DNA from 2 places in the Planococcus sp. PAMC 21323 genome. Region 1 is predicted to be linked to the other one. Evidence: a T-box and tRNA genes for the amino acid it is inferred to sense, from the RefSeq annotation. Region 1 holds a T-box; the other holds one or more tRNA genes.

The links. The T-box of region 1 lies ahead of thrS (threonine--tRNA ligase). A T-box ahead of a tRNA ligase gene usually reads a tRNA of that ligase, here a tRNA-Thr.
Region 2: it encodes a tRNA-Thr, which carries the amino acid that the T-box ahead of thrS (threonine--tRNA ligase) is inferred to sense. The anticodon was not compared.

Annotation. Positions count from the first base shown of each region.
Region 1 is NZ_CP009129.1:1,157,203-1,161,627, reverse strand. Features, by position in the region: gene thrS (threonine--tRNA ligase) at 1-1,866, opposite strand, end outside; T-box leader at 2,078-2,316, opposite strand; gene dnaI (primosomal protein DnaI) at 2,378-3,313, opposite strand; gene PLANO_RS05880 (replication initiation and membrane attachment family protein) at 3,314-4,425, opposite strand, start outside.
Region 2 is NZ_CP009129.1:75,731-80,155, forward strand. Features, by position in the region: rRNA gene PLANO_RS00435 (23S ribosomal RNA) at 1-2,367, shown strand, start outside; rRNA gene rrf (5S ribosomal RNA) at 2,444-2,559, shown strand; tRNA gene PLANO_RS00445 (tRNA-Thr) at 2,602-2,674, shown strand; tRNA gene PLANO_RS00450 (tRNA-Glu) at 2,734-2,808, shown strand; tRNA gene PLANO_RS00455 (tRNA-Val) at 2,813-2,888, shown strand; tRNA gene PLANO_RS00460 (tRNA-Tyr) at 2,908-2,991, shown strand; tRNA gene PLANO_RS00465 (tRNA-Gln) at 3,011-3,085, shown strand; tRNA gene PLANO_RS00470 (tRNA-Lys) at 3,096-3,168, shown strand; tRNA gene PLANO_RS00475 (tRNA-Ala) at 3,200-3,272, shown strand; gene PLANO_RS00480 (citrate synthase/methylcitrate synthase) at 3,343-4,422, opposite strand.

The DNA of each region.
Region 1 (4,425 bases):
TTCGCCGTATTTACGAACATTTACAGAACCGTCTTCTACCTCTTTGTCACCGATAACTAGCATGTACGGTACTTTTTGCATTTGCGCTTCGCGAATCTTATAGCCCAGTTTTTCATCACGCTCATCAATGTCTACGCGAATTTTGTGAGACTGTAGTTTTTCTTGAAGTTCTTTTGTATACGCACTATGCACATCTAGCGATACGGGGATCAGCTCAACTTGAACAGGTGCAAGCCATGTCGGGAATGCCCCTTTATATTCTTCGATCAAGAACGCGACAAAACGCTCCATTGTGGAAACGACACCGCGGTGAATAACGACTGGACGGTGTTGCTTGCCATCTTCGCCAATATACGATAACTCAAAACGTTCTGGTAGAAGAAAGTCTAATTGAACAGTCGACAATGTTTCTTCTTTTCCAAGAGCCGTTTTCACTTGAACATCAACTTTCGGTCCGTAAAATGCTGCTTCGCCTTCTACTTCAATATAGTCAACATCCAATTCATCCATTGCTTCTTTTAACATTGCTTGTGCACGGTTCCACATCGCGTCGTCATCAAAATACTTTTCTTTGTCTTCTGGGTCGCGGTAAGACAAGCGGAACGAATAATCATTAATATTAAAATCTTTGTAAACTTCAACAATTAAATTCACAACACGTTTAAACTCTTCTTTAATTTGGTCTGGACGAACAAATAAATGCGCATCGTTTAACGTCATTCCACGAACACGCTGAAGTCCTGATAATGCACCGGACATTTCATAACGATGCATCAAACCAAGTTCCGCGATACGAACTGGCATTTGACGGTACGAATGAATACCTTGTTTAAAGATCATCATATGATGTGGGCAGTTCATTGGACGTAATACCAATTCTTCATTGTCCATTTTCATCACAGGGAACATATCATCTTGGTAATGATCCCAATGTCCGCTTGTTTTATATAATTCCACGCTACCCATTACCGGCGTATAAACGTGATCGTAGCCTAGACGTTCTTCTTTATCAACAATATAACGCTCGATAATACGGCGAATTGTTGCACCTTTAGGAAGCCACATCGGCAAGCCTTGGCCTACTTTTTGAGAGTTCATGAATAAATTCAATTCTTTTCCGATTTTACGGTGGTCGCGCTCTTTTGCTTCTTCAAGCATTTCAAGATGCGCTTTTAAGTCTTCTTTTTTGAAAAAGGCAGTACCGTAAATACGTTGAAGCATTTTGTTGTCGCTGTTCCCTCTCCAATAAGCACCAGCTACACTTAGTAATTTAAATTCTTTTAATTTACCAGTAGATGGTACGTGAACACCACGGCAAAGATCGAAAAAGTCGCCTTGCTCGTAAATCGAAACTTGGTCGCCTTCAGGAATCGCTTCAAGAAGCTCTAATTTGTAAGGATCTTCGATTGCCGCAAAACGTTCTTGTGCTTCTGCACGTGTCACGTCATGGCGAATTATTTCAACGTTTTCATTAACAATTTTCTTCATTTCTTTTTCAATCAATGGCAAGTCTTCTGAAGTGATCGCTGTATCTGTGTCGATATCGTAATAAAAACCATGTTCAATTACTGGACCAATACCAAGTTTGGCATCTGGGTACATGCGTTTGATCGCTTGAGCTAATACATGCGCACTGCTGTGACGCAAAATTTCCAATGCTTCATCTGATTCAGGTGTCACGATGGCGATTTCCCCATCTTCAGTCAAAGGTGTACGTAAATCGACTAAACTGTCGCCTACTTTACCAGCCAATGCTTTTTTACGCAGTCCTGGGCTGATAGATTGTGCAATCTCTTCAGTTGTTACGCCTTGCTCAAATTCTTTTACCGCTCCATCAGGGAATGTTAGTTGAATCATGTCTGCCATGCCAATCTCTCCTTTTGATTATCTCTAGTGAAATGTCTAAACCACAGGGTCTGGTAGACGTTTCTTTATTAACTTGAATAAAAGTGAACTACAGAAGAATTCTGCTGCCCATATTTCGCAAGAGACTCCGCTGGCTCGCTCCATATATAAGTTCACTTTTGTTCAGTTAAAACGTTCTTTTCTTTTTTTCCACAGAAAAAAGCCCCATCCCAAAAGGGACGAAGCTTTAGCTCGTGGTTCCACCCTTCTTCATTTCAATATGGAAAGATCCATATTGAAAGAAGCTCTGCATCGGCTAACGGGCCGGTACCGTCAACTGCTAGTTAGAAACTGTTCACAGTTGCTGCTCAAAGGGGGTAAGCGAAAAAACGTTACTTAAGAAGCTCACAGCCAAGGCTTCTCTCTCTGAAAGTCGTATAAGTTCGCTCATGTCCTTGTCAAGGCATGTAAAATCTTGGTTCGATTGTTACTACTATAAACCGAATTGTTCCAAAAGGCAATAGTTCTGCCGTTAATTTCGTCGGTTACGTCCATCGAGTTTTACTGGTGTCGTTAGCGCACGAATACGTTCCATAATGCGCGCTGCTTTTAAATCCTCTTTTTCGCCACGCTGTGAATACGTTAAATGGTATTCAAGTTCAGAATAACTAAAATTAGACGACATAAACGTCGGAAGCTTTTCCGACATACGGTAATGAAGAATTGTTCCGAGCACTTCATCACGCGTCCAACTCGACATCGCTTCTGCCCCAATATCATCGAGCATTAACACATCTGCTTTCTTCACGTAATCCACTTTTTCTTGCAAAGTTTGATCGCCAATCGCTTGTTTCATTTCACGCATAAATTCCGGAACAAAAACAAGTACCGATTTGACATTAATTTCAGCAAGCTCATTAGCGACTGCGCTCAATAAATACGATTTCCCAATACCAAATTGGCCAAAAAGATATAATCCTTTTTCAGGTAAATTGTCAGGGCCTGTTGCCTTGTCTAGAAAATCACCAACTGCACGAAATGCTTCCATACGACTGTCATCTAAATCAAAGCCATCAAGTGTTGCTTGCATTACTTCTTTTGGCATATACATGCTATGGATCAAAGATGAAGCATGACGTTTATTGTCATTTGATTCTTTCAATCGACATTTTGTATAAGAAATCCCAATCGTTCCACGTTCTAGCACTAAATTTGGTTCAAAGCCTTTTAAATGATTAATGCAGCCATCTAAGCTAGGGCATTTATTGCAGTCATGGGATTGGTCGATATATTCATACAATTTTCCGAGCCCTCGATCAATTGTCGGGGCATCAATTTCTTCAGCATGATCTCCAAGAAATTTTTGGACGCCAGGATGAGCCAATACTTCTTTACGCATTTCACTATAGCGCTCAGAAAAAGCAGGTGCATTGACCACACGTTTTAATGTTTCGCGAATCGGTTCCATTTAACCACCTTTTCCTTTCTTCAGCGCAAGTTTCGCAAGAAGTTTTTGTTTTTCTATTTCCAGACTTTCGTTTCTTGGCTCTGTTTTAGCAACAGGTACATCGTCTTTTTTATGGAACCATTCCGGTAGTTTTTCTTCGCGCACCGGTTTCCGATTTCCATTTCCAGTAAACGGTTTCGCTACAGTTGTAGGAGAACCTTCTGATTTCCACTTCATGTACTGGGTGTGCTCGACTCGGGCTATTTCCATCGCTTCCTTGGCCGTTGTCACGCCCTTACGTAACCAATGCGAAGCAATTTTCTCTACATATGCTTTTGTTAGTTTCATATCAGTGCGCAACAATACATATTGCAAGAGCACATTGACAACTGCTGGCTTCATGCCATGTGTTATGACCAATTGATTGGCCAGTTCAACATCCGCCGGTAAAGGTTCACTGCCGTTCGCAATATCACGTAATACTTGAATCGGTGGAGCAGTTTCCAAATAAACGAGTAATTCGTCTTGTTTAGTTTTTGGTGTTTCAACTGCACCTTCTTGCTTTTCTGCTGGTTTATGCATTTGAACAAGTTGCGGTGCTGTCGTAGATACTGTTAATTTATAATACTCAGAAGCAGATTTTTTCAAACCTTCTACCGTCAATTTATAATCGTCTTCAATTGCTAATAAAATGACCTTCTGCATTTCTAGTGGTCCCCAACTATATAAATAAGACAGTTTTGTTATAAATTCTTTTATCGTTGCGGTTAATACTTTCTTAGGCACTAATTGCTCAGATAAACCTTGTCTAAGTAAATCGAAATCAAATTCCGAATCCGCTTCATACTTACCTTTTTTGCGTTCTTGTAAATCTTTTTTGACGGATGGATAGCCTGCTTTTGCATGTACTGGCTGAAAAATGTCTGTAAAAGTACGGGATACTTCTTCATAATCTGCCGAAATTTCTGTATACACCAAAAAGCGATTGCGTACTCTTCTATAGGAGGACTCGCCAATTTTACTAAACAAAAACATCGACAATAAAGGATCCATAAAAAAGGTTTTTGGGTCGAGCGGCGGGCACAACTCATAAATAAAAGAGCGATCGCCTTCATTACTCCTATATGTTTTCA
Region 2 (4,425 bases), 1.1 Mb from region 1:
GCCTACAAGTAGTCAAAGCCCGTTAATGGGTGATGGCGTGCCTTTTGTAGAATGAACCGGCGAGTTACGATTACATGCAAGGTTAAGCTGAGAAGGCGGAGCCGCAGCGAAAGCGAGTCTGAATAGGGCGCCAGAGTATGTAGTTGTAGACCCGAAACCAGGTGATCTACCCATGTCCAGGGTGAAGGTAAGGTAACACTTACTGGAGGCCCGAACCCACGCACGTTGAAAAGTGCGGGGATGAGGTGTGGGTAGCGGAGAAATTCCAATCGAACCTGGAGATAGCTGGTTCTCTCCGAAATAGCTTTAGGGCTAGCCTCAAGATAGAGAATCCTGGAGGTAGAGCACTGTTTGGACTAGGGGCCCATCCCGGGTTACCGAATTCAGACAAACTCCGAATGCCAGTGATTTATGCTTGGGAGTCAGACTGCGAGTGATAAGATCCGTAGTCAAGAGGGAAACAGCCCAGACCACCAGCTAAGGTCCCCAAATATCCGTTAAGTGGAAAAGGATGTGGCGTTGCTTAGACAACCAGGATGTTGGCTTAGAAGCAGCCATCATTTAAAGAGTGCGTAATAGCTCACTGGTCGAGTGACACTGCGCCGAAAATGTACCGGGGCTAAACGGATTACCGAAGCTGTGGATGGATCTCGTAAGAGATCCGTGGTAGGAGAGCGTTCTAAGGGCGTAGAAGTCAGACCGGAAGGACTGGTGGAGCGCTTAGAAGTGAGAATGCCGGTATGAGTAACGAAAGACGGGTGAGAATCCCGTCCACCGAATGCCTAAGGTTTCCTGAGGAAGGCTCGTCCGCTCAGGGTTAGTCGGGACCTAAGTCGAGGCCGATAGGCGTAGACGATGGACAACAGGTTGATATTCCTGTACCACCTCCCCGCCGTTTGAGCAATGGGGGGACGCAGAAGGATAAGGAGAGCGTGCCGTTGGTTGTGCACGTCCAAGCAGTGAGGCGTGGAATGAGGCAAATCCCATTCCTGATACGTTGAGCTGTGATGGCAAGAGGGTTTACCCTTAGAGTCCCTGATTTCACACTGCCAAGAAAAGCCTCTAGCGAGGCGGGAGGTGCCCGTACCGCAAACCGACACAGGTAGGCGAGAAGAGAATTCTAAGGTGAGCGAGTGAACTCTCGTTAAGGAACTCGGCAAAATGACCCCGTAACTTCGGGAGAAGGGGTGCTCTGGTAGGGTGAATAGCCCGAGAGAGCCGCAGTGAATAGGCCCAGGCGACTGTTTAGCAAAAACACAGGTCTCTGCAAAACCGTAAGGTGACGTATAGGGGCTGACGCCTGCCCGGTGCTGGAAGGTTAAGAGGAGTGCTTAGCGCAAGCGAAGGTGCGAATTGAAGCCCCAGTAAACGGCGGCCGTAACTATAACGGTCCTAAGGTAGCGAAATTCCTTGTCGGGTAAGTTCCGACCCGCACGAAAGGCGTAACGATCTGGGCACTGTCTCAACGAGAGACTCGGTGAAATTATAGTACCTGTGAAGATGCAGGTTACCCGCGACAGGACGGAAAGACCCCGTGGAGCTTTACTGTAGCCTGATATTGAATTTTGGTGCAACTTGTACAGGATAGGTAGGAGCCTGAGATTCCGGAGCGCCAGCTTCGGAGGAGGCGTCAGTGGGATACTACCCTGGTTGTATTGAAATTCTAACCCACAAGCCTGATCGGCTTGGGAGACAGTGTCAGGCGGGCAGTTTGACTGGGGCGGTCGCCTCCTAAAGAGTAACGGAGGCGCCCAAAGGTTCCCTCAGAATGGTTGGAAATCATTCGTAGAGTGTAAAGGCAGAAGGGAGCTTGACTGCGAGACGTACATGTCGAGCAGGGTCGAAAGACGGGCTTAGTGATCCGGTGGTTCCGCATGGAAGGGCCATCGCTCAACGGATAAAAGCTACCCCGGGGATAACAGGCTTATCTCCCCCAAGAGTCCACATCGACGGGGAGGTTTGGCACCTCGATGTCGGCTCATCGCATCCTGGGGCTGTAGTCGGTCCCAAGGGTTGGGCTGTTCGCCCATTAAAGCGGTACGCGAGCTGGGTTCAGAACGTCGTGAGACAGTTCGGTCCCTATCCGTCGCGGGCGCAGGAAATTTGAGAGGAGCTGTCCTTAGTACGAGAGGACCGGGATGGACACACCGCTGGTGTACCAGTTGTTCTGCCAAGGGCATCGCTGGGTAGCTATGTGTGGCCGGGATAAGTGCTGAAAGCATCTAAGCACGAAGCCCCCCTCAAGATGAGATTTCCCATTGCGCAAGCAAGTAAGATCCCTCAAAGACGATGAGGTAGATAGGTTCGAGGTGGAAGCGTGGCGACACGTGCAGCTGACGAATACTAATCGATCGAGGACTTAACCAACAAATTGTAGGCGAAAATCTTGCACGTTCCAATGTCGTTTATCCAGTTTTGAGTGAACAAGCACTCAACCAAATAGTCCAGTGATGATGGCAAAGAGGCCACACCCGTTCCCATCCCGAACACGGCAGTTAAGCTCTTTTGCGCCGATGGTAGTTGGGGGTTTCCCCCTGTGAGAGTAGGACGTCGCTGGGCTATTCTATGTTTATTTTTTATTCCTAATGATTCTTTTACCTTGCTTCCATAGCTCAGCAGGTAGAGTGCTTCCATGGTAAGGAAGAGGTCACCGGTTCGAATCCGGTTGGAAGCTTTTGTTTTTTTTACAGAGTTTCTCTAAATGGAAATTAAATAAACGATTTTATTAGGCAAGGCCCCTTGGTCAAGCGGTTAAGACACCGCCCTTTCACGGCGGTAACACGGGTTCGAATCCCGTAGGGGTCACCATATCGGAGGATTAGCTCAGCTGGGAGAGCATCTGCCTTACAAGCAGAGGGTCGGCGGTTCGATCCCGTCATCCTCCACCATTTTTTCATAACTTTATACGGTGGGGTAGCGAAGTGGCTAAACGCGGCGGACTGTAAATCCGCTCCTTCGGGTTCGGCAGTTCGAATCTGCCCCCCACCACCAGTTTTCTTATCATAATTAATGGGGTATAGCCAAGCGGTAAGGCAACGGGTTTTGATCCCGTCATGCCCTGGTTCGAATCCAGGTACCCCAGCCATTTTTATTATGAGCCATTAGCTCAGTTGGTAGAGCATCTGACTTTTAATCAGAGGGTCGAAGGTTCGAATCCTTCATGGCTCATTCTTTTAACATCCTTGCGCCTGTTCAGCGCGGGGCCTTAGCTCAGCTGGGAGAGCGCCTGCCTTGCACGCAGGAGGTCAGCGGTTCGATCCCGCTAGGCTCCATTGTTCCATGTGTATTTGTACTATCCATGTGTAAAAAACCCGTATCCATTCATTTGGATACGGGTTTTTTTTAGGTTTTGATGTATTCGGATTGTGGTCTGAAGATGACGTTATTTTCTTGTTGTTCGAGTGTGTGCGCTGTCCATCCAATGATGCGCGCCACACTAAAAGTGGGTGTAAACAATTGAGTCGGCATTTTGATAGATCGCATAATCGCCGCTGCATAAAACTCTACATTGGTGTACAGTGCACGTCCGGGCTTGTGTTCGTTAAGCTTTTTAACAATATAGGCTTCTGCTGCAACTGCTAAATCGAGCCACGGATCTTCTCCTTGAAGTTCTAAACATTTTTCTCGCAAGATTACAGACCGTGGATCTTCTGTACGGTAAACTCGATGACCAAAGCCCATAATTTTTTCTCCGCTATTTAACTTGTCTTCAATAACCGGAGCAATCTGGTCTTGTGTTTTTATTTGGTCGAGTAAATCAATCACGCCTGACGGGGCACCCCCGTGAAGTGGACCTTTCATCGTGCCAAGCGCTGACGTGATGGCGGATACTATATCGGATTCGGTTGAAATGGTCACACGTGCTGCAAAAGTCGAAGCATTCATGCCGTGTTCCATTGTTAATTTTAAATAAGTTTCGAGCGCTTCTGTTTGTACAGCAGAAGGTTCTTGTTCGTTGATCATCCAAAGATAATTGGCGGTGTGACCTAAATCATCTCGTGGTTTTACGGGTTGTTGTCCGTTTTGAATGCGGTAAAAAGCAGCGGTCATTACTGGCAATGCTGCTGTTAATGCAATGGCTTGTTGTTGAGAAGACAATTGTTGAAATTCGGTATGCGTATATGCGGATACTAAGGTCCGCATTGCGTCCATTAAAGAAATCTCCTTTGGTAAAAGCTGTGAAATTAGAACAAGATGTTCTGGCAGTTTGCGATAGGAAAGCAATTGTTGTTTGATATGTTGCAATTGACGAGTGTCAGGTGACACTCCGTACCAAAGAAAATAAGCAGTTTCCTCAAATGACTTTCCTTGAATAACTGTGTTTACAAGTTCGCCACGATAGCGCAATTCACCTATATCTCCATCCACAGAAGCAATCGCAGTTTGAACAGCTACTACACCTTTTAATCCTTTTTGAAACATGTA